DNA from 4 places in the Phytohabitans houttuyneae genome. Region 4 is predicted to be linked to each of the others. Evidence: riboswitches for the same ligand, from Rfam matches in the RefSeq annotation. Region 4 holds a riboswitch; each other region holds the start of a gene.

Evidence for each region. A riboswitch is a leader RNA that binds a small molecule or an ion and turns the genes downstream of it on or off. The one in region 4 is predicted to bind cyclic di-AMP.
Region 1: linked by a shared signal. The riboswitch ahead of Phou_RS46630 (coiled-coil domain-containing protein) and the one ahead of Phou_RS12660 (C40 family peptidase) in region 4 are both predicted to bind cyclic di-AMP.
Region 2: linked by a shared signal. The riboswitch ahead of Phou_RS19330 (C40 family peptidase) and the one ahead of Phou_RS12660 (C40 family peptidase) in region 4 are both predicted to bind cyclic di-AMP.
Region 3: linked by a shared signal. The riboswitch ahead of Phou_RS15890 (coiled-coil domain-containing protein) and the one ahead of Phou_RS12660 (C40 family peptidase) in region 4 are both predicted to bind cyclic di-AMP.

Annotation. Positions count from the first base shown of each region.
Region 1 covers NZ_BLPF01000004.1:985,123-990,892, reverse strand. The annotation lists gene Phou_RS46640 (glycosyltransferase family 2 protein) at 1-57, opposite strand, end outside; gene Phou_RS46635 (MFS transporter) at 70-1,179, opposite strand; gene Phou_RS46630 (coiled-coil domain-containing protein) at 1,316-2,323, opposite strand; cyclic di-AMP (ydaO/yuaA leader) riboswitch at 2,328-2,461, opposite strand; gene Phou_RS46625 (cation diffusion facilitator family transporter) at 2,579-3,487, opposite strand; gene Phou_RS46620 (SMP-30/gluconolactonase/LRE family protein) at 3,625-4,551, shown strand; gene Phou_RS46615 (HelD family protein) at 4,532-5,770, opposite strand, start outside.
Region 2 covers NZ_BLPF01000001.1:4,193,390-4,199,159, reverse strand. The annotation lists gene Phou_RS19335 (N-acetylmuramoyl-L-alanine amidase) at 1-1,396, opposite strand, end outside; cyclic di-AMP (ydaO/yuaA leader) riboswitch at 1,785-1,917, shown strand; gene Phou_RS19330 (C40 family peptidase) at 1,930-2,901, shown strand; partial or broken gene Phou_RS52770 (transposase) at 3,261-3,827, shown strand; gene dcd (dCTP deaminase) at 4,340-4,921, opposite strand; gene Phou_RS19320 (pyridoxamine 5'-phosphate oxidase family protein) at 4,976-5,524, shown strand; gene Phou_RS19315 (zinc metalloprotease) at 5,466-5,770, opposite strand, start outside.
Region 3 covers NZ_BLPF01000001.1:3,559,664-3,565,433, forward strand. The annotation lists gene Phou_RS15880 (S8 family peptidase) at 1-2,585, opposite strand, end outside; gene Phou_RS15885 (glycoside hydrolase family 10-like protein) at 2,748-4,292, shown strand; cyclic di-AMP (ydaO/yuaA leader) riboswitch at 4,439-4,570, shown strand; gene Phou_RS15890 (coiled-coil domain-containing protein) at 4,574-5,608, shown strand.
Region 4 covers NZ_BLPF01000001.1:2,879,498-2,885,267, forward strand. The annotation lists gene Phou_RS55430 (DUF397 domain-containing protein) at 1-204, opposite strand, end outside; gene Phou_RS12640 (DUF397 domain-containing protein) at 411-611, opposite strand; gene Phou_RS12645 (helix-turn-helix domain-containing protein) at 949-1,821, shown strand; gene Phou_RS12650 (helix-turn-helix domain-containing protein) at 1,905-2,705, shown strand; gene Phou_RS12655 (DUF6232 family protein) at 2,809-3,243, opposite strand; cyclic di-AMP (ydaO/yuaA leader) riboswitch at 3,831-3,990, shown strand; gene Phou_RS12660 (C40 family peptidase) at 4,001-4,957, shown strand; gene Phou_RS12665 (DNA-3-methyladenine glycosylase family protein) at 5,105-5,770, shown strand, end outside.

The DNA of each region.
Region 1 (5,770 bases), on a different contig from region 4:
CGACTCCTCGTTGTAGATCGGCACGACCACGGAGAGTGCCGGCTCGGGTGCTGCCACGCCCGCACGCTATCAGGACGAACTGCGCGCCGGCGGCAGCCACCGACGCGTCACGAGGCCCGAGAGCACGAGCGGCACGCCCACGAGCGCGAGCATCACCGGTACCGGAAGGACGGCCGAGCCGAGCCCGAAGCCGGCGTAGACGGCGAGCGCCGCCACCTCCTGCCCGAACCCGGCGACCGACAGCACCGTGGCCCGCGCAGGTCCGGTGATCGCGTCCTGGATCCGCGCCTCGGTGAGGATGTCGAAGAGCTCCAGTACCGCGAAGCAGAGCGCGACCGCGACCATGCCGGCCGGGCTGCCGGCGTTGGCACCGGCGGCCAGCAGCACCCCGCCGACCGCCACCGCCGCGGCGAGCCGGGCCGCGGAGAGGTGCGCCCACCGCTCGGCCAGCGCGCTGGCGACGGCCATCGCCGCGACCGGCAGCACGAACAGCAGCGGCACGAGCGAGGTCGGCGCGCCCATGTCGCGGGCGAGGATCGGCACGTACTCGTCGATCGCGCCCAGGCCGGTGACCGCCGCGTAGAGCACGACCGCCCGGCTCACGGTCCGGTTGGCGCGCACCTCGGCGAGCCCGGCCCGCAGTGTCTTGAGGTAGCTGCCGCCGCCGGTCTCCTCGGCCCGCGGCGCCTCCGGAAACGACAGCGCGATCGGCACGGCGGCGAGGGACACGGCGACGCTGGCGACGCCGACCAGCGTGTACCCGCCGAGCAGGAACGCGGGGGTGGCAAGGGCCATCGCGGCCAGCTCGGCGACAAGCGCGGTGGTCTGTGCCAGCCCCACGGTGCGCACGTACCGGTCGGTGGCATCCGCGGCGGCGAGCTCGTCGTATACGAGCGCCTCGACGCTGCCGGAGGTCATCGCGCTCGACGCGCCCCACAGCACGAACCCGGCGGCGAAGGCCGGGTACGAGGGGAAGAAGGTCCAGAGCGCGAAACCGGCGGCCCGGAGCACGGCGGCGATGGCGACGAGGCGGCGGCGCGAGTACGCGTCCGCGAGCGCCCCGGACGGGATCTCAAGCGTGAAGCTGACGACCGACCAGATGACGAACAGCGACGAGATCTGCCCGGTGCTCAGCCCGGCGTCGGCGAACAGCAGCGCGTAGACCGGGTAGAGGAGCACGCCCTCGGTGCAGGCGCGCAGGGCGCAGAGGCGCCAGGTGATGCTGGTGGTGCTGGCGAGGCGTCAAGCGGGGTGGCGTGTGGGCTCGACCATGGGGCAACCGTGCCACCCCATGATCGAGCCCGTCAACGCACTTTTACGCGATCATCGACAGGTGCACGTGGTTCGTGTGCAGCTCGCTCGGCCCGCAACAGCCGCTGTACGACTTCCAGCCGCTGCTGGGCAGCCAGATCTGGCGGAACCAGATGACGTACAGCACGCCGAGCCGGCTTGAGTTCTTGATGAAGAAGTTGGACAGGTTGTTGCCGTACGTCTTGGCCGAACCCGAGGCCGTACCGCCGAAGATGTCGCTTGAGCTGACCGCGAAGTCGCAGCCGCGACCGAGCGGGTGCTCACCCGACGAACCGTCGCGGTAGCAGGAGACGAAAATCTTGAACCCCGCCCCCTGTGCCTGCCGCACCGCGTGCAGCGTGCGCGGCGTGATGCAGCCCTTCTTCGAGGTCGGATCCGGGCGGATGGAGCAGCCCGAACCGCCGGAGAACCCCGCGGCGGTGGCCGAACTGCCGCTGCCGCTCGGTGGCCCGCTGGCGTCCTCGCCGCCGCCGGCGTTCTTCAGGGCGGTCTCCGCCTGTTTCTTGCGGGCGGCCATGACCTGGACCTGTTTCTGCTGCTCGCGGATCTCGCCGTCGAGCGCGAGCTTGGCGCGGGCCGCCTGGTCCTTGGTGTCGAGCAGGTCGCGCAGCTTCTTGTCCTCGGTCGCGGCCACCGCGTCAAGTGCCGCGGCGCGGTCGATGAAGCCCTCGGGCGAGGAGCTGTTGAGCATCGCGGAGATCGGGCCGAGCCGGCCGCGGCGGTACGCCACGTTGGCCACCTCGCCGATCACCTCGCTCTTGACGACCAGGTCGCGCTCGAGCTGGGCCAGTTGAGTGGTCAGCTCCTGCTGCCGCTTCTTGGACTTGTTCAGGGTGTTCTGCGCCGCGAGGAAACCCTTGGTGGCCGCTTCGAGCTGCTCGCGCAGGGTGGCGGTGCCGCCCTCGTCGTCGGTGGGTGCGGCGGCCGCCGGCTCCGCTGGTATGCCGATCAGCGCGAACGCCGCGGCGAGAAGCACCGCGACGAGGCTGACCCGGCTGCGGGCATGAGCCATCAACCATCCTTCCAGTCAGCCGCCTACCGAGTTAGCTGACGGGTTCGGGACGGAAGTCTCCCTACCGCTGTCGCGGATTCACCCCAGTGGATCGGTGGTTCCCCGGCTCGCCCGAAGGCGACTCGGCGGCGGCCAACACCTGCGCCGGGGGCGCCGCCGGGTATTGGCCGGAGCCGAGAATAGCGGCTTTCCATCGATGTGCACACTGTTGCACCGATCGTGACGAATCAAGTACGCCCTGCTCAGGGCCGGTTTCTACCAGCCGGCGGGGTGGCAGTCGCCCGACCGGGGCTCGACCTGGAGGGTCGCGTGCCCGATGTCGAAGTCGTCGTGCAGCGCCTCGCGGGCGGCCACCAGCACCGGCCCGACCTGCGCGGACTCCTCCAGCGTGAGGTGTGCGGAGGCGACGTCCATGCCCGAGGTCAGCGTCCACACGTGCAGGTCGTGCACGTCGCAGACGCCGGGCACGGCGGCCAGCCGCCGCTGGACCGCGGTCACGTCGAGGTGCTCCGGCGCGGCCTGCACGAGGATGCGCACGGCGGCCCGCGCCAGCCGCCACGTGCGCGGCAGGATGAACAGGCCGACCGCGACCGCGATGATCGGGTCGGCGTAGGACCAGCCGGTCAGGCCGATCACGACGGCGGCGACGATCACGCCGACCGAGCCGAGCAGGTCGCCGAGCACCTCCAGGTACGCGCCGCGCACGTTGAGGCTCTCCCGCGCGCCCGACCGCAGCAGCCAGAACGCGACGAGGTTGGCGAGCAGGCCGGCGACCGCGACGGCGAGCATCGGGCCGGCCGGGACGTCGGGCGGGTCGCCCAGGCGGCGCGCGGCCTCGACGAGCACGTAGATCGCGACGCCGAAGAGCAGCAGCGCGTTGCCGAGGGCGGCGAGGACCTCCAGCCGGTACAGCCCGAAGGTGCGCTGCGGGTCCTGGGCGGCCCGCGAGGCGGCGTGGATGGCGGCCAGGGCCATGCCGATGCCGAGCACATCGGTGAACATGTGGCCGGCGTCGGACAGCAGCGCCAGCGAGCCGGTGAGCAGCGCGGCCACCGCCTCGACCACCATGAACGCCGCCAGCAGGGCGAACGCACCCCACAGCCGCCCGCGGTGGCGCTCACCAGCCCGCGCGGCGGCCGTCCCGTGGTCGTGTCCGGCACCCATCGGCACAGAATACATGCTGACATTGCTATGTATGCAAACCTGAGATTGGGAATCAGTGTCGAACCGGTTGAACTTCGAACCAGTTGGAAAAGACGTACGTGAATTCTGATGTGGACCGATCACAGGGAGTACCCATCGTGCTGACAAGACGAGCCCTGATCACCTCATCCGCCGCCGCGGCCCTCACCGCGGCCACACTCACCGTCCCTGGCGCCGCCACCGCCCACGGCTCGCGTCACCGGCGCTTGCAAGACTCGTTCCCCCTGCCGAACGCGTTTCAGCCCGAGGGCATCGCGATCGGCGCGGAGCCGTTCGCGTACTTCGGCTCGCTCGCCAACGGCGACATCTACCGCGCCAACCTCTTCACCGGGCGCGGCGAGATCATCTCCACCGGCCCCGGCACCTCCTCGGTGGGCCTGAAGATCGACGGCTACGGCCGCCTCTTCGTGTCCGGCGGCGGCGCGGGCAGCGGCCGCGTGGTCGACACGCGCAGCGGCCGCATCCTGGCGTCGTGGACGTTCGCGACCGCGCCCACGTTCGTCAACGACGTGGTCCTCACCCCGAAGGGTGCCTTCTTCACCGACTCCAACCAGCCGTTTCTCTACAAGGCGCCGCTGAGCCTTCGCGGTGAGCCGGTCAAGGTCCCGCTCACCGGCGACCTCGTGTACCAGACCGGGTTCAACGTCAACGGCATCACCCGTACGCCGGACGGCCGCAACCTGCTCGTCGTGCAATCCAACACCGCCACCCTCTACCGGGTCGACCCCGACACCGGCGTGACGAGGGCGGTCGACCTCGGCGGGTACCCGCTGACCAACGGCGACGGCCTGCTGACCGTCGGCCGCACGCTCTACGTGGTGCAGAACCGCTCGAACCAGGTCGCCGTCTTCACGCTCGACTGGCGTGGCCTCAGCGGGCGCCTCACCGGCACCCGTACCAACCCCAACTTCGACGTGCCCACCACGGTGGCCGCGTACGGCGACCGGCTCTACCTGCCGAACGCCCGCTTCGGCACGACCGTCACCCCGGACACCACGTACAGCGTCAACTCGGTGAAACGCTGAGCGTCGTCAGGCGCTGGGTGGCCCGGGAGAGGGCCACGTAGAGCGTCCGTGCGCCGGCGTCGGTCCTCGTCTCCTCCGGCGAGATGAGGACCACGCCGTCGTACTCCATGCCCTTTGCCTGCAGGCTGGTGACCACCTGGAGGCGGTCGGTGGGCAGGCCGGCCACCCAGGAGGCGACCTCGTCGCGGCGCGGCACCGGCGTGATCACGCCGACCGTCCCCTCCACGTCGGCGAGCAGCCGCTCCGCCGCCTCGCGGGTCGCCTTCGGCAGGTCCGCGGCGGGCACGGTCAGCTCCTCCGGAGGTACCCCCGTCGAGCGCACCGCCCGCGGCAGCGTGATGTCCGGCGACACCTCCCGGATCACCTTGGCCGCCACCGCGAAGATCTCCGCCGAGTTGCGGTAGTTGGTGGTGAGCGTGAACTCGTGCCGGCGCCGCCCGCCCAGCGCCTTGTCGCGGGCCCGGGCCAGCTCTGCCGGGTCGCCGGTCCAGGCGCTCTGTGCCGGGTCGCCGACCACGGTCCACGAGGCGAGCCGCCCGCGCCTGCCCAGCATCCGCCACTGCATCGGCGAGACGTCCTGCGACTCGTCCACCACCAGGTGGGCGTACTCGCGGTAGTCGTCGGGCCGGCGGACGGCGGCGGCGCGTGCGGCGCGCTGCCGGTCCGCGTACGTGCTCACCTCGCGGACGCCGTCGACCACGTGGAACGGGTCGCGCTGGCGCTTGGCGGGCTGCGGCGGGCGGCCGAGCATCTCGTCCAGCTCGTCGAGGAGCGCGACGTCCGCGACGGTCGGGTCACCGGGCACGAAGGCGCCGCGCAGCAGCTCGATCTCCGGGCCGCTGAGGATGCCGCCCGCGTACCCGCGCAGCCGCGAGGGGTTGGACAGCCAGGCGAGCACGTGCCTGGGCAGCAGCCGCGGCCACCACGCCTTGATGAACTCGCGGAAGTCGGAGCGCTCGGCCAGCTCGTCCTCGAAGTCGACCTGCTCCGGCAGGCCGCCGATCTTGTGCCGCTGCGCCTGCGCCCAGAGCGCGTCGAAGAGGCCGTCGATGCCGGCCCGGCGCACCTCGTTGCGGCGGGCGCCGCGGGGCAGCGCGCGGGCCCGGATCGCGTCGAGCTCGGGGCGGCCGAGGCGGAGCAGGTCGCCGCGGTACAGCAGGCGCAGCTCGGTGGGGCCGCCCGGCACCGCGTCGCGCACCGCCCGCTCCAGCACCCGGCG
Region 2 (5,770 bases), 1.3 Mb from region 4:
CGCGCGGTGGGCACGGCACGGTGGCGCCGCCGGAGCAGCCCACGAACGCCGGCTTGTTCGCCGCGAAGTCGGGGTCGATCGTCACCAGCCCGCTGCCCGGCCACCCGGTCGTGTGGAAGGGCGCCTTGAGCAGGTCGAAGTAGTGCGACCAGTCCCAGTAGGGTCCCGGGTCCCAGTGCATGCCGCGGACCGTGGACGGCACGGTGCCGGGCACGTTGTCGTGGCCGATGATGTGGTTGCGGTCCAGCGGGATGCCCAGCCGCAGTGCGAGGTGCCGCACCAGCTTCGCCGACGTGCGGTACATCGCCTCCGTGTACCACGTGCCCTGCGCGGCGAAGCCCTCGTGTTCGAGGCCGATGGCCTTCGCGTTGACGTACCAGTTGCCGGCGTGCCACCCCACGTCCTTGGCCTTGAGGTGCTGCGCGATGTGGCCGTCGACGGAGCGGAGCGTGTAGTGCCAGCTGACGTACGTGGGGTCGAGCACCAGGTCAACCGACGGCTGGAAGTATCCCTCGGTGTCGTGGATGACGATGTACTCGATCTTCTGTTGTTGGGGTCTGTTGCCCTTGTCGTGGTTTCCGTAGTCGCCGCCGCCGAGGTCCTGGTAGGGCGCCGGGATCCACTCGCAGGAGATGTCCGTCGGGCACTCCAGGCCGTCCGGGCGGGCAAGTTTGCGCAGGCCGAGGCGGGACAGCCAGCTCCGCGCCGGCGCCACGTCGCGCGCGGCCAGCGTGACCTGCTGCCCGTCGTCGGTCACCCGCGCCACGCCGCTCCGCATCGTCGCGAAGACCTCGTCGGCGAAGGCCGCCGCGGCATCGGCACTGTCCGCGCCGCTGTAACTGGCCACCGCGCCATACCAGGCCGCGGGGTCGCTCGCGCTCCCCGCCGGTCCACCAATGCTTCTTTGGTACGAGGCCAGGAGTGCCGCCCCACCGGCGATGTTCGCCGCGGGGGTTGTGCGCAGGTCGGCCTCGGACGCACCCGTGATCGCCGCGGCACGGTCGAGCGTCTGCAGCGCTTGCGGCGCCGGGGCGGCCACGCCGCCGGAGTCGACGTTTCGGGCGGGGCGGGCGGCGTCGCCGCGCGGGTCCTCGCCGTCGTGGTCGTGGTGGTTGCCGGTGGGCAGCGACATCACGTACTCGGCGTCGGTGAGGTGCATCGGGCCGAAGCCGCCGCTGGTGCTGGGCGTGCCGGCGTTGGTGTCCCAGCGGGACTCCAGATAGGACACCGCGAGCAGCACGCTCTCCGGGACGCCGTGCTGTTCCGCGGCCGCTGCGTACTCCTGCTGTCTGGTGTCTTGCGTGGGGCTGGACGCGGGGACGGCGGCGGCCGGCATGAGGGTCGCCGCCCCGACCACCGCTGTCGTGAGGGCGATGCGCGTTGTCAGGTAGGGCATCAGAACCTCCGTTCGGGGATGGGGTCACCCTGGCTGTCGCCAGCCGTCTTCGTCAATAGATTCCGCCAGATGTAGCGCGCTCGTAAAAAAGCTTCACTCGGTCTCGCTCGCCGCTTTGTCCGCCTTGCCACGAAACTCCACAATCGAGCAATGTCACGCTTTATGCACACGACGCGCCGGTACACGCCTCGGAGTCACCGCGCTACTTCTTGTGTCCACTGTGAATTCCGCGCTAATTACCATTCACCGAGAACGTTTCGATACACGCGCCGCTACCGGCTCATATACGCACCGAGAGGGTTTTCCACAGCGCTTGCGCGGGTGATTGGGCCACTCCTACCCTTGGGGATCGTTGAGCCGGCGGTCGGCCTCCCAGCCTGGGAGACCACGGCTCAGCCCGCCGAGTCGAGAAAGAAACGAGCCGGGGACCCAAGCACTTCGGGGTGAATCCGCGAAAGCGGTAGGGCGCGCTCTCCCGCCCGAACCCGTCAGCTAACCCGGTAGGCGGCCAGGGAGAAGGAGTAACGGCTCCGGTGGCACGCTATGCCGCGCGTCGCACCGTAATCACCGCTCTTGTCGCTGTCGCGACCGTGCTCTCCACCGGCACCGTGGCACGCGCCCAGCCCACACCCGCCGAGATCGAGAAGCAGATCGACGCGGCCTGGGTCAAGCTGGAGCCGCTGGCGGAAAAGCACAACGCGACCCGGCTCGACCTCCAGGCGAAGCGCAAGAAGGCTGACGCGCTCGCCAAGAAGATCGCGCCGCTGCAGCTGCAGATCGACCTCGCCATGGCGAAGGTGGGAGAGTACGCAGCCGAGCAGTACAAGGGCGGCAACTTCTCGGCGCTCAACGCGATGTTGACGACAGGGTCGCCCTCGACCTTCACCAACCAGCTCGAGATGCTCGAAGTCTTCGCCCGCCGTTCGCAGAAGGACATTTCGGCGGTCGTCGACCTCCGCGCGCGGTACGTGGCGCAGAAGGAGCCGCTCGACCAGCTCGTCGGCCAGCTCACCGAAGAAGAGGCGCAGCTGGCGGCGAAGAAGAAGCAGATCGACGTCGAGATCGCCAAGCTCGAAAAGATGCGCCTGGACGCGTACGGGTCGGGTGGCGGCATCGGCGAGCTCCGGCCGGCTCCCTGCCCCGTGCAGTACGACGGCAGCGCCGGCACGAAGGCGGCCAAGTTTGCCTGCGCCCAGATCGGCAAGGGTTACGTCTTCGGCAACGAGGGCCCCAACACGTACGACTGCTCGGGCCTGACCATGAAGGCGTGGGCCGCCGCCGGCACAAGCCTGCCCCACAACGCGGCTCGCCAGCGCGGCCAGGTCCCGTCGGTCAGCCGGAGCAACCTCAAGGTCGGCGACCTCGTCTTCTACTACAGCGACCTGCACCACGTCGGCATCTACGTCGGTGGCGGCTACATCGTCGACGCGTCCAAACCAGGCGTGCCGATCCGGATGCGCACGATCAACGCCGCGCCCATCCACAGCTACGGCCGCCCCGGATAAAAGCGTTACCCACCCCCGTGGCCGCGCCTGCTGCGTGTTCCCCCGTCACGCACCCGCACCGGCCAGTAAAAGAGACGCCCTCCCATCCACCCGGGCTGGGAGGGCGTTCTCTTGTCCGTTCGTCCCAGCTCGTGGGTGTCGACTGCTGGGGCCTGTTCGTGATCGCCGGCGTTGGCTGGCTGCTTGGCCCCCGACGAGGCCGGTTGGGTCGTTGTCCGAGTTGGCAAACTGCAAGCTCCCGGGCGCCAATCGCGGCCTTCGCCACCCATGACGCGCTGGACGCTGAGCCCGAGCAGGCCGATGCCCTGCAACAGCAAGTTCGGGACGCACCGATCTTCACTAGGCCGGCCCGTGCAGGCTTGCTTCGCGCGGCGGTCGGCTGCTGCCTGAGGTCGGTGACTGCCAGGACCGGTTCCCCACCGCGGCTTCGCTGGCCAAAATGGCCCGCGGATCGTCGCGTGCCGCGGCGTCGGCTGCCGGACAGGAGGGTGTTGTGCGGGATCTTGTTCGTGCTGCGCACCGGTATTCAGTGGGCGTTCCTGCCCAGCAGCTTGGTTTCGGATCGGGGCCGGCCGGGGTGTGGCAACGCCTGCATGAGCTGTTGCTGGCCGAGTTGAACAGCGCCGGCAAGCTGACTGGTCGACCGTGCCGGAGCGGGCTCCAAGCACCATGTGTTCACCGAGGGCGCCGGTATATCGCTGGCCGCCGCCCTGACCGGCGGCAACCGCAATGACATCACTCAGCTGTTGCCGCTGATCGACGCGGGTGCCACCAGTATCCGGTCGTCGTGGTCGTCCGCGTCGTTGTCCCGCCCTGCTCTACGGCGACCGCGTCTATGACCACGACCATCACCGCACGGCCGTCCGCGGCCAGGGATCCGACCCGCCATCGCCCGGCGGGGCCAGCCTCACGGTTCCGGGGTTGGGCATCTAAAGGGCTCCACGTTTGGTCACGCTGACCGCGACGGGCCGGCTGGGCCAGGCCTGCCCGGAGCGGGCTGCACGCCGCCCCAACCGGTGGGCTGGCAGCGGGATCCGGAATCGAGTTGCTGGCAACACCGGCGCCGGGCTGCGAGATCGACGACAAGGGCCTGTGCGGCGTTGGCCACGCGCGGCGTGCGCCACCCTTGGGCAACTCGTGCGGTCTCCGGCTGCGCACCGCCGGCCGACCTGACCGCACTCTGGCGCCGGCGTGGCGATGACGATGTTGCGCCTGATTCGGCGTAGCACCGCGCTGGGCTACGTGGTGGTCGTGCTGATTGCACCGGGAGACCTGCGCGCCGCGGGCGCGTCGTGCCACCGGCGCGGGTGGGCTTGTCGCGCGGGCCCGGAAGCGGAGGCCGGGGAATTCGACGAGCGCCAGCTCGTCGCCGGCCGGAGCGGTGCCCGCGGGAGCATGCGGTCCGCAGCTGGCGCGGACGGGGGCAAACTTCGGGCTTTTATCGGCTCGTGGGCCAGGTGCGCCAGTTTTTCCAGGCGCGGCTCGGGGTGGGGCCGCGTTGGCCCTGGTAGCGGGAGCCGTAGACGGTCGAGCCGTAGGGGTGCTCGGCCGGCGAGGAGAGCCGGAAGATGCAGAGCTGGCCGATCTTCATGCCTGGCCAGAGCGTGATCGGCAGGTTGGCCACATTGGACAGCTCAAGTGTCACGTGGCCGCTGAAGCCTGGGTCGATGAAGCCGGCCGTCGAGTGCGTGAGCAGCCCCAGGCGGCCGAGGCTCGACTTGCCCTCCAGGCGGCCGGCGAGCTGCTCGCCTAGCGAGATGACCTCTAGCGTCGAGGCCAGCACGAACTCGCCCGGGTGCAGCACGAACGGCTCGCCGTCCGGCACCTCGAGCTGCGAGGTTAGTTCGTCCTGTTGCACGGAGGGGTCGATGTGCGTGTACAGGTGGTTGTTGAACACCCTGAAGAGCCGGTCGAGTCGCACGTCGATGCTCGACGGCTGGACCAGCGCGGGCTCGAACGGATCGAGCGCGAGGTTGCCCGCCTTGATCTCGGTGACGAGGTCACGGTCGGAGAGCAGCATCAACACACCATAGGGGACTACCTGTGTCGAACGTATGTTCGATAGAGTGTGTTCATGGCATCCTGGTCCGACTTCTCCGCCGACGAGCCCCGCCTCGCCGATGCGATCCGCGCCCTCATGCTGCAGTACGGTCCGGGTCTGGGCTACCTGGCGACTGTTCGCGCCGACGGTGGCCCGCGGGTGCACCCGGTCTCGCCGGTGATCACGGATGAGGGGCTGTTCTGCTTTGTGGTCGACTCGCCCAAGCGGCGCGACCTGCAGCGCGACGGGCGGTATGCGCTCCACTCGTTTCCGCCTGAGGACAGCGACGACGAGGCCTACCTCGCGGGCCGCGCCACCGTGGTCACCGACCGCGCCAAGGTCGCCCGCCTCGCCGGCCACCTGCGCGCGGCGCCGCAGGTCGACTGGGAGCTGTACGAATTTACGGTCGACGTCGCCATGCTCGCCCGACACGGTCGTAACGGCGCCACCCCGTTCGCGGTCGAGCCTCCTGGCCGCCCCGCCGTGCAGGTGTGGCTCGACCCCTCGGCCGCCGCGGAGCCCGCTAGGTCGCCCGAAAGGCGTCCCAGCCGCTCAGCATGCGAGCTGCCTGCCCCGGCGTGAATTCGATCATGCAGGCGTCCGTGCTGTAGTCCATGTAGTTGTGGATCGGGTCCTCACCCGGATCCGCCGTGCACGTGTCGCGACCTTCGGGGCAGCCACGCGCCTGCGATGCCTCCGCGGGCGTGTCGTCGACGAGGTCGCCTTCTTCGGTGCACCCGTTCTGGAAGGTGTGGAAGAGGTTGAGCCAGTGCCCGACCTCGTGCACCGCCGTGTCGCCCTCGTTGTAGGGAAGCGACGTCCCGCCCG
Region 3 (5,770 bases), 680 kb from region 4:
CCGCTCGGTGACGGTTCGGCCGCGTCGTAGAAGTCGGTGCGCAGCGGCTGCCGTACCCACGTCTTCTGGTGGCGGCTGCCCGGCGCGTAGGTCCGCGCCGGCTCCTGGGTGACCACCCCGCCGGCGTAGAAGGCCTCGTCGATCCACGCGTAGCCGGGCGATACATAATCCACCCTGTTGCCGGTGACGTCCGTGGTGAAGTTTTCCAGGACGAAGAGGCCGGATGGTGCGAGGCCGTACCGCTTGTGTCCGGTGACCTCGTCCGGCGCGTCGAGGCGGTGGAAGCGCTGGTCGATGCGGATCAGCGAGGCGGTGCTCATCACCGGCGAGAGGTCGGTGAGCCCCGACGGGTGGGCGTGGATCAGGTCGTAGAGGCGGGCGCCGGACGCGTGCAGGCCGGCCGCCGTGTACGCGTGGAACTCCCCCACCTCGGGCTGCTCCATCGGCACCGCGAAGACACTGCCGAGGCGGGCGTCCTCGCCCCAGGCGTACGCGAAATCGTCCCAGGAGCCACCGCGGCGGCCGCGCTGCTCGTAGAGGATGCCCACCGCGCTGGCCTCGGTTTTCACGCCCTCGACCGCCATGCTCACGGGGCGGGCCGACGCGGCGTCGAGCACGACGGTGGTGTCGGCGGCGATGGTCACGTCGGGATCGCCGGTGAGGGCGACCCGCTGCCGCTCGGCAAACTCCCACACCGACCCGACGACGCTGAAGCGGCCGGCCGGCACGCGTACCCGGATGGTGCCCTCGGGTGAGAGGTAGAAGCTGACCGCGTAGGCCGCGGGGTCGTCGAGGTTGACGATGTTGCCGAAGGCAGCGATGTCCGACAGATCCGGCGCATTCGGGAGTGTGGTCATGGTGAGCGTGAGCTCGTGACTGGGCGGCTCGACCTGGAAGGTGACAAGCGTGCCGCTGACCGTCGCGGCGTAGAAGCCGGGCGCCAGGCCCGACCGGTCGACACGCAGCGTGGCGGTGCCGGTCGCACCCGGGCGCATGGCCAGCAGGCGCGGCGTCACGGTGGCGGCCGGGAAGGTGGCGCCGTGGCGGTCGACGACGCGCACGCCGAGCGGCATGGCGACCATCGAGTCGCCGGTGTTCGTCCAGGTCAGGGTCGTGGAGGAGGTGACGGGCCCGAGGTTGACCACGCCCTGGCCGCCGACCACGCTGTCGAGGACGGCGGTCGCGTCGAGGCGGCCGGCACCCACCTCGTACGGGTCGGCGCCCGGCAGCCGGTCCGCCGCGCCCACCAGCGCCGCCTTGAGGCGGGTGGCATCCCAGCCGGGGTGGCGCTGCACGAGCAGCGCGGCGGCGCCGGCGACGTGTGGCGCGGCCATTGAGGTGCCGGAAGCGGCCGTGTACCTTTCGTCGACCACCCGCCCCATCGCGGTGCCGGCCGCGCGGGCGGCCACGATGTCGACGCCGGGGGCGACGATCTCGGGCTTGGCGGCGTTCGTGTTGATGACGGGTCCGCGGCTGGAGAAGTCGGCGAGGCGGTCGCGCGCGTCCACCGCGCCGACCGTGAGGGCGCTGGCTGCGGCGGCGGGCGCGGTGATGAGGCGGTCGGCGTACCCGTCGTTGCCCGCGGCCACCACGAAGAGCGTCCCGTGCTTCCTGGTCAGCGTGTCCACGGCCATCGACATCGGGTCTGTGCCGTCACTCGGCTCCCAGCCGCCGAGGCTCATGTTGACCACGTCGGCGCGGCTGGCCGCCCACTCCATACCGGCGATGACCTGCGAATCCATGCCGTTGCCCTGGTCGTCGAGCACCTTGCCGGCGAGCAGGTCGGCGCCGGGCGCGATGCCGCTGCGCTCGCCGCGGGCACCCGCGCCCGAGCCGGCCGCGACCGCCGCGACGTGGGTGCCGTGCCCGTGCCGGTCGATCGCGTCGCCGCCCTCGACCGTGAAGTCGACCTTCTCGGTGACGCGGCCGGCCAGGTCGGGGTGGGTCGGGTCCACGCCGGTGTCGAGGATGGCGATCTTCGCGCCCACGCCGGTGTACCCGCTGGTCCAGGCGCGCGGCGCGGCCACCTGTGTGATGTTGCGGTCGAGGATGGCGGTGGCGCGGACGCGGCGGTCCAGCCACACCTTCGCGCCGTCGGCGGGCAGCGCCCGCACGAACGCGGCGCCGCCGTCCTTGGCCTGCCGCCCGGCCACCGCGGCGACGCTGGGCAGGTCACGCTTGGCGCGCAGGCCCGCGGCGAGCGGCGCCCGCGACGCGGCGGCGGGCGTGCCGGGTCGCACGATCAAGGGCAATTCCTTGGTACGGGCGTCGTCGTACCCTTCCATGATCAAAGTTGTGACGTCGAAGAGGTCCTCGTCGAGCACCTTGCCGATCAGCGAGGCGACCCGGCCCGGGATGACCCGCACGTGGCCGTCGGCCCCACAGGAGCGCTGCAGCACGCCGTCCGGTGTCGCGGGGCGCACGCTCACCACCGGGCACCCTGTCGCGCGGGTGTGCACGGTCACGACGTCGCCGCTCAGCAGCGTCACCGTGTAGGTCTGCCCGGGCGGCAACGGACCTGGGTCCACAGTGGACGCGGCGGCGGCCGAGGTCGGGTGGATCAGCGCGAACAGCAGCAAGATCACCGTCGCGGATGCGATGCGCGATTTGTACCCAAACACGCCGTGCCCCCTTCGTCGCGAGGATCAACACGTAGACGCATGGACATCCGTTTCGGGTTGCATGCCATCTCGCTTCGGGTTGCCTGCCATTTCGCTCACCCCGCTCGCTCGGGGCATAGTGGTGCGATGGGCCACCTCCCCCGGGTCCAGCTGGCAGTGCTGCTGGCTGCCGTCATCCTCGTCACCCTCGGTATCGCTCGTTGGCAGACCCGACCGGACGCAGCCCCCGAACCCGCCGCCGTGACCAGCACCTGCGCCGGCCACCCGGTCACCGCCACCCGCCAGCTGCGCGGTATGTGGCTGACCACGGTCAACAACACCGACTGGCCGAGTCGCCCCGGTTTGCCCGAGGAGCAGGTCAAGAAGGAGTACCGGGAGTGGCTCGACCTCGCACAGCGCCGCGGGCACAACGCGGTGTTCGTGCACGTGCGGCCGGCCGGTGACGCGTTCTGGGAGTCGGACTACGCACCGTGGTCGTACTACCTGACCGGACGTGCCGACGGGCAGGGGCCGGGGTGGGACCCGATGGAGTTCATGATCGCGGAGGCGCACGCCCGCAACGTGGAGTTCCACGCCTGGTTCAACCCCTACAAGGCGCACCGCTCCGGCGTCTTCGCCGAACTGCCGCCGGACCACCCGCTCCGCGCGCACCCCGACTGGGCGGTCGCCTACCCGGCCAAGGGCAAGGGCAGCCGCCTGCACTACAACCCCGGCATCCCGGAGGCACGCAAGTTTGTGGAGGACTCGATCCTCGACGCGGTCAACCGGTACGACCTGGACGGCGTGCACTTCGACGACTTCTTCTACCCGTACCCCAAGGGGCGCGAGGACTTCAACGACGCGGCCGCGTTCAAGGCACATGGCCGGGGGATCACCAACAAGGCCGACTGGCGCCGCGACAACGTCAACCTGCTGGTGAAGGAGACGAACGAGCGGATCAAGGCGGCCAAGCCGTGGGTGAAGTTCGGCATCAGCCCGTTCGGCATCTGGCGCAACGCGTCCACCGACCCGCTCGGCTCGCCCACGCGCGGCCTGCAGAGCTACGACGCGATCTACGCCGACACGCGGCGGTGGGTGCAGGAGCGGTGGGTCGACTACATCGTGCCGCAGCTGTACTGGCACATCGGCTTCGCGATCGCCGACTACGCCAAGCTGCTGCCGTGGTGGTCGGAGCTGGTGGCCAACAGCCCCGTGCAGCTCTATGTCGGCCAGGCCGACTACCGCATCGGGCAGAAGGGCGCCTGGAGCAAGCCGGACGAGCTGGACAAGCAGCTGGCACTCAACCGCAAGTACCGGGTGACCGGCAGCATCCACTTCAGCGCGCGGCAGGTGAAGGCCGACCGCCTGGGCGCGGTATCACGCTACGCGCAGGCGCACTACGGCGAGCCCGCGCTGGTGCCGGCAATGTCACACCTGCCGGGCAAGCGGCCACCCGCGCCCGAGGTCGAGGCCGACCGCGTGGACAGCGGCGTGCGGCTCCGCTGGGACGGCGACGCGACGAGCTACGCGGTCTACCGGGTCGACGGCGAAGCGGCCCGGCTGGTGGCCACGACACGCGGCACGACCTGGGTCGACACCGCGAAGAGCGAGGGGCCGCACACGTACTGCGTCACCGGCCTCGATCGACTGTGGAACGAAGGAAACGCTAGCGAACCACGCGTTGTCGCGTAGACACGCATCGCTATCCATTACCGAACGTCGTTGCCCGCTAACGCGATTTCTACGCTTTTCCCAGGTCAGAGCGTTGCTGGAGTCCACTGTCGATCCGGTAAGCTTTCCCGCGGTTTGCCGCGTGACGGTGCCCCCACGGCGCCGGCGGCACACCGCCGCCTAATCGCCCGCACGGGCGAGTCGGGGAACCAGGTAACTGGGGTGAATCCGCACAGCGGTAGGGATCCTTCCGTCCCGAACCCGTCAGCTAACCCGGCCGGCGGCTGATGGGAGGACTGTGCATGACGGCATCCGTACGTCGCCGGCGCTGGTCGCTGGCCGTAGCCCTGGCCGCTGCGGCGGCCACGCTGCTTTCCGGGGTGGCCATCGGGCCAGGTGGGGCATCCGCCGCGCCGAAGCCCACCCCCGGCGACGAGGGCGGCACCCCGCTGCTGCGGGACGTGCTCTCCGAAACGAGCAAGGGCTACATCGACGCCCGAAACGCCGTCACCAAGTCACGTGGCCGCCAGCTTCAGCTCCAGCTTGAGCTGGAAAAGGCTCAAGAGACCATCAAGGAGATGGAGCCCGAGGTAGCGCTCGTGGCCGGCACCTCCTACCGAAACGGCCGCATCGGCCCGATGAGCCTGCTGCTCAACAGCGCCTCGCCGGACGAGTTCCTGGAGCGCGCGGCCGCGCTGGACATGCTCGCCGCCCGCGACAACGCAAAGCTCGCGAAGCTCAACGCCGCCCTCACCCAGGCCAGCCGCGCCAAGGCCGCCATCGACATCGAGGTCAAGGAAGAGCAGAAGCAGCTCACCATCATGGCCCGGCAGAAGTCCGAGGCGGAAAAGGCGCTACAACTGGTCGGCGGCAAGGCAACCGGCGGCTTCGTGAGCGCCACCTCACCCGAAGCCCGCCCGGCGCCACGCAACAGCGACGGCGGCTTCTCCTCGCAGGGCTGCACCGCCGAAGACCCGACCACCGGCCGCTGCATCACGCCCCGCACGCTGCACATGCTCAAGGAAACCCAGCGGCTGGGCTTCAAACGCTTCGTCAACTGCTTCCGTCCCGGCGGGCCGTTCGAGCACCCCAAGGGCCGCGCCTGCGACTTCTCCTCCGAGCCAAACGGCTTCGGCGGCGACGCCACCGGCGGCGACAAGCTCTACGGCAACAACCTCGCCGCCTTCTTCGTGCGCAACGCCGACCGCCTGGGCGTGATGTACGTGATCTGGTACCGCCAGTTCTGGTCCCCCGCCACCGGCTGGAAGTCGTACAGCGGCGCGGGCGGCGACCCGTCGAGCGACCACACCAACCACGTACACATATCGATGCTTTAGCGAGCTACCGCGATGTCCGCCGTGGTCCGGACCGTTGCTCCCGCGGCCTCACCCTCCGCGGTCGCCCAGCTCACCCCAGGAGCCCGCTCCGGCAAATCTTGGCAAGTTAGCGGCGAAATAACGCGCTAACTCACCAAGGTCTCGAAGCTCACACCGCCTGCA
Region 4 (5,770 bases):
GAAGGCCCTCCAGGCTGTCGCGGTGACCTCGATGAACGGCCCGTCCGGCGACGCAGAGTTACGGATCGCGACATGGGCCTCGCCAAAGGCCACCTCGACACAGTTCTGCGATTCGCACTGCATGCTCTTACGCCAGTTCGTCGGTCCATCCGCCACGGCAAACCTGCCCCTCCGCGGGCTGGTACGCGCCGGCCATGACGGCACCGCCCCGCACTCGCGCTGCTATCAAATGTTTCATGCCGAGGCATCCACAGAAAGGAGGGCGTACATGAATGAATGACCTCCTCGCCGCTACCAATGTGCCACAGGCTGTCACGGCGATCGTGAACAACAAAAGAGGGCATCCGATTCGGATGCCCTTACAGGGAGCGCAGGAGAGTCCCCGGGCGGAGAGACCCGGGGAACAGGACCTACGGAAGGTCGAACTGACCTGCACGAACGCCGCTGATGAACGCCGCCCACACCGGGCGGTCGAAAGCCAGCTGTGCGTCCGGGACCGCGCTGTTGCGAATAGCGACCTCGCCGGTGCGCTTGGCTACCTCGACGCAGTTGTGCGTCTCGCAGCGAGCGCTCTTCCGCCACACATCGGTGACGGAATGTGTCTGGGTCATCCGGTGCTCCTCTTAAGCAGCCGCAATCGTCGCGGCAGAGCGCCGTGACGCCACACTGTAGCGCATGAAGAGCGGACTCATGTGCCCAAACCGCCGCACTTACGGCCGAGTCGACCAAGCCGGTCGCGCACGAAAGCGGGCACCTTTGACGGATGCTCGGCCACCGGGTCGCAATGCTGGAAAAGCTAGCAGGGCCGGTGTAGCCTTCACAAGACTAGCTAAATGGCAGGTCGCGTCTAGCCAGGTGGCATTCTGCACAGATCATTTCTGCACGGACGGGTCTACTGCACGGTGACATCGTGGGGCGCGTGACGCGCGCAGCCGGGGAGGGTCGCCGATGACGACGGTGCACGGGCCTACTGTCGGCCGGCGCCGGCTACGGTCCGCGCTGCGCCGGGCGAGAGACGCCGCCGGGTTGACCCAAGAGCAGGTGGCAGCGGCGATGGACTGGTCGCTGTCAAAGCTGATCCGGATCGAGGCCGGCTCGGTCTCAATCTCCACCAACGACGTCAAGGCATTGCTCGGCCACTACAGAATGACCGACCAGCAGCAGGTCAGTGAGATGGTCGAGCTGGCCCGGGTCTCCAGGCGCCGCGCCTGGTGGTCGCAGTACAAAGACGCCCTCCCCAGCGCTTACGCGTCGTACATCGGGCTGGAGACGGAGGCGTCGAAGCTCTCGTTCTTCCAGCCGTCCGGCATCCCCGGTCTGCTACAGACCGACTCCTACGCTCGGGCTGCGGTCACTGCGGCCTCGACCACCATCGGCGACACGATGGACGCGGCGCAGATAGAGGTGCGGCACGCGATCCGCATGCGGCGGCAGAAAGAGGTGCTCGACCGCACCGACCGGCCAGACATCGACGTCGTTCTTGACGAGGCCGCGCTGCATCGGCAGACCGGCGGCCCAGAGGTGCTGCGGGAGCAGCTGTTGCACCTCGCGGATGTATGCCGGATGCCCCGCGTGACGATTCATGTCCTTCCGTTCACAGTCGGCGACTACGCTCCGCAAGGCCCCTTCGTGATACTCCGGTTCCCCGACGATGACGACAGTGACGTCGTCTACCTGGAAGGCGTGCTGGCGCAAGACGTGATCGACCGCCCTGCGGATGTGGCAGTTTACGGACAAACGTTCGAGCGAATGCGCGAGATGTCTCTCAACCCTCACGAGTCCCTCGCAAAGATCACGAAGGTTGCCGGCCAGCTCGGCTGACCGGCGGCGCACAACAACGCAGGAGCGTCGGCATGACTGCGACATATGGGCCCACCGTTGGTCGGCGACGGTTGCGGTCCGCATTGCGCACCGCGCGTGAGGCGGCGGGCTTCACGCAGGATCAGGTTGCCCAGGAGATGGACTGGTCGCTGTCGAAGATCATCCGCATCGAGTCCGGGGCCGTGGGCGTGTCGCCCATCGACGCGCGCGCCCTCCTCCGGCTGTACGGGGTGACTGACAAGCCCCGCATCGACGAGCTCGTCGGCCTCGCCCGCTCCTCCCGGGCCCGCCGCTGGTGGTCGTCCTACTCCAGCGCGCTCCCCGCTCCGTACACGGCGTACATCGGGCTGGAGGCGGAGACCTCGTCGGTGCTCTGCTACACGCCCACCAAGCTGCCCGCGCTCTTCCAGACAAAGGCTTACGCGGCGAAGGCCGTCCGCCGCGGCCAGGCCGGCACCGATGAGCAGAGCCAGGTCGAGGTGCGGTTGGCCCGCCAGCGCGAGGTGCTGGGCAAGGAGGATCCGCCGCATATCACCGCCGTGATCGACGAGGCGGTGGTGCAACGCATCGCCAGCGACCCGCGGACCAAGCGGGAGCAGTTGGAGCGGCTGGTCTCGCTCTGCGGCGAGCCCAACATCACGATCCAGGTGCTGCCGTTCGCCGCCGGCGTCGACGGCTTCCCCAACCCGTTCGCGATCCTGGAGTTTCCCGATCCGAGCGACGACGCCGTGATGTACCTGGAAAACGGCCTCGGCGACGACGTGGTCGACCAGCCCGACCTGGTCCGGCCGTACCGGCACGAGTTTGAGCGGCTGCGCGAGATGGCGCTGAGCCCGGCCGAGACCCGGGACATGATCAAACGGATCGTGGGCGAGCTCGACTGAGCCCGCCCACGATCGGTGTGGCCCCCGGCCCCACCGCGCCCCTGGTCCGTCCGTTGACTCCGCTTTGCCGCGCGGCGGTCCGACCCGGGGACGAAGTATTCGGTTATCGGCGCATGCGCCAGATGTTCATCGAAACCAGTGGCTCGGCCAGCCCGCCGAGCCGGTAGGCCTCCTGCGCCCGGAGCAGGGCTCGGGTGACCTGCCCGTACTGCCGCTCCTCGTCGCTGCTGAACAGCAGCACCGTCATCCCGCGGAACTCACCCCAGAGCTCGAAGGCCCGCGGCCGCAGGCGGTGGCCGATCGTCGCCACGAGGAAAGGAACGAACGCCACCGCCGTGAGCGCCAGATAGGTCTGCGCACTCAGGTGGTTGAGCTCGGTGGTCATGCCGAGCGTGATCCCGATGGTGGCCAGCACGATCGCGGTCACCGTCACCGACCGCACGGTGAGCTGATGTGCCGGGCCTCGGGCCGTGTGCAGGTGGTGCAGCTCGCCTACCGGAAACCGGCGCCCGCCCACTACGAACCAGTCACGCGTCACCAGGATGCCGGGCCGCTGGTAGAGCGGGGCAGGTGGTTTCGGGGTTGTTACGTCTACCGGCGTTACGGGCTGTGCTGCTGGTGACCGCGCGGGGTAGCGAGTAGTCTGCACTTCAATGCCTCCTACGGCTCGTGAGGCGGGCTGGTGTGGTGGTTCTTGAGATCGGCACCTGGTGGCAGCCAGGTGCCGATCGTCTTTCTCGCTCCGTGCCGCTAGATCCTCAAAGCCGCTCAGCAACTTCAAGGGCCCTGATAGCCATTGTGCGAGATGCCATCTAGTCGAGGGAAGGGGTGCAATCAGCCACCTGGCAGATCGGAAGGGGTCTCCTAGCCGTACCGCGCCAGTTTCAGGCCCGCATGTCCGGTTTGTCGCCCCCTTCGCCCACCCAACGCGCACACCGACAAATCGCCCGTCACCCATATGGCCGACGAGTCCGCGTGGACGACCTAATCACTTAGAGTGACTCGGACATTCGACTTATTGGCGGGCGTGAGCCACAAGTCACCCTCTCACCACTTTCGCCCGACCGGCCTCGACGCTAGGTTGGAGCCGCTGGTCCGGTCGTCAGCCACTCCCCGGGTGGCGCCGGTCTCGTGCCGCCGAATCGCACGACGATCACACTCCGTCAGCGAGTCGGGGACCCACCTATGCACTGGGGTGAATCCGCGGCCGCCTTCGGCGGTGCGGTAGGGCGATCTTCCCGTCCGAATCCGACAGCTAACCCGGTAGGCGGCGTTGGGGAAGAAGGGTTCACCGTTTGTCTTCCGCGCGGAAGCTGCTCCGCGCCCTCGTGCTGGTCGGCCTGGGCATCGGGCTGACCGTTCCGGCCACGGCCGCGCAGGCCGAGCCGTCACCGAGCGAGCTCACGGAGCAGATCAACAAGGCGTCGACCGAGCTTGAGAAGGTCGTCGAGTCGTACAACAAGCTCAACGAGCAGCTCAAACAGACCAAGGCCGCCTCCGCCGCGCTCAGCGCGAAGATGGGCCCGCTGGAGGCACAGCTCGCCAAGGCGGACGCCGAGGTGGGTGCGATGGCCGCGGTGGCGTACCGGACGGGTCAGGCGGGCACGGCGAGCGCGCTGCTGGAAGGCAGCGGGCCACTGGCCGACCGGCTCGGCATGCTCGACCAGCTCGCCCGCGACCGCAAGCGGCAGGTTGAGGGCTTTACCGCGGCCGAGCGCCAGTACACCGAGCAGAAGGCGAAGCTCGACGCCACCCAGGCGAAGCAGACCGCGCAGCTGAAGGAGCTCGCGGCCGGTAAGAAGAAGATCGAGGCCGACCTCGACAAGCTGTACAAGATGCGCGAAGAGGCGTACGGCTCGGCCACCACGTCCAGCGGCGGTTACACCGGGACGATCCCGTCGATCTCCGGTAAGGCCGGCGTCGCGGTGCGGTTCGCGTACAACGCGATCGGCACGCCCTACGTGTGGGCGGCCGAGGGGCCGAACGGGTACGACTGCTCAGGGCTCACGCTCGCGGCGTGGCGGGCGGCTGGAAAGTCGTTGCCGCACAACGCCGCGATGCAGTGGGACGTGGTCGCGCACATCGGCCGGGGCTCGCTCCAGCCGGGCGACCTCGTCTTCTACAGCGGCCTCGGACACGTCGCCATCTACGTGGGCAGCGGCAAGGTGATCCACGCGCCACAGGCCGGCGACAGCGTCAAACTGTCCTCAGTGGACATGATGAGCCCGTACGGCTACGGCAGGGTGCGCTAAGAAATCTTCAACATCGCCGATCAAGGGCGGCGGACGGCGGGTCTTTCGCGGACGCGCTGACCGCCGCCCTTGATCGGCGCTGAAGTCCCTGATCGGCGGCACTATCGACCGGCGCGAAGTGTCGTACCGCGGGTTCACCGTCGAGGCATGACCGAAACCGTCCTGGCGGCCACCGAGCCGTTCTCGTTCGACATGTCCCTGCGCGCCCTCGCCGCGTTCGCGCCCTGCGCCGGCGGTCACACGATCGCCGGCGGTCGCGTGCGCAAGGCGTTCCTGCTCGGCACCGAGGCGGTCGTGGCCGACGTCGGCCCGGCGGGCGGGGGCCCGGGGGTCGCGCTCACCCTCCACGCCGACCGCCATCTCTTACCCGGCGAGCGCGCCGCGGTGCACCGGGCCGTCGCGCGATGGCTCGGCCTCGACGACGACCTCGCCGCCTTCCTCGATGTCGCCGGGCGCGACCCCGCGATGGCCACGCTGCTGCGCGCCGCGCACGGCCTGCACCAGGTGCGCTTCTCCTCGCTCGCCGAGGGCGCGGTCTACTTCGCGCTGGTCCAGCGGAGCACCCAGTGGTTCGCGGCGGCCCGCAAGCGCCGTCTGGCGGCCGCGTTCGGCCCGTCCCTGACGGTCGACGGGGTCGAGCACGTCGCGTTCCCGTCGCTCGCCATGGTGGCCGAGCGGGACGACGCGGAGCTGATCCGATTCGCGGGCAACAGGCTGCGCGCCCGCCGGCTGCGCGAGGTGGTGGAAGGCGTGGCCGCGCTCGACGAGGAGTGGCTGCACACCGGGCCCTACGAGGAGGTGCGCAAGGCATTG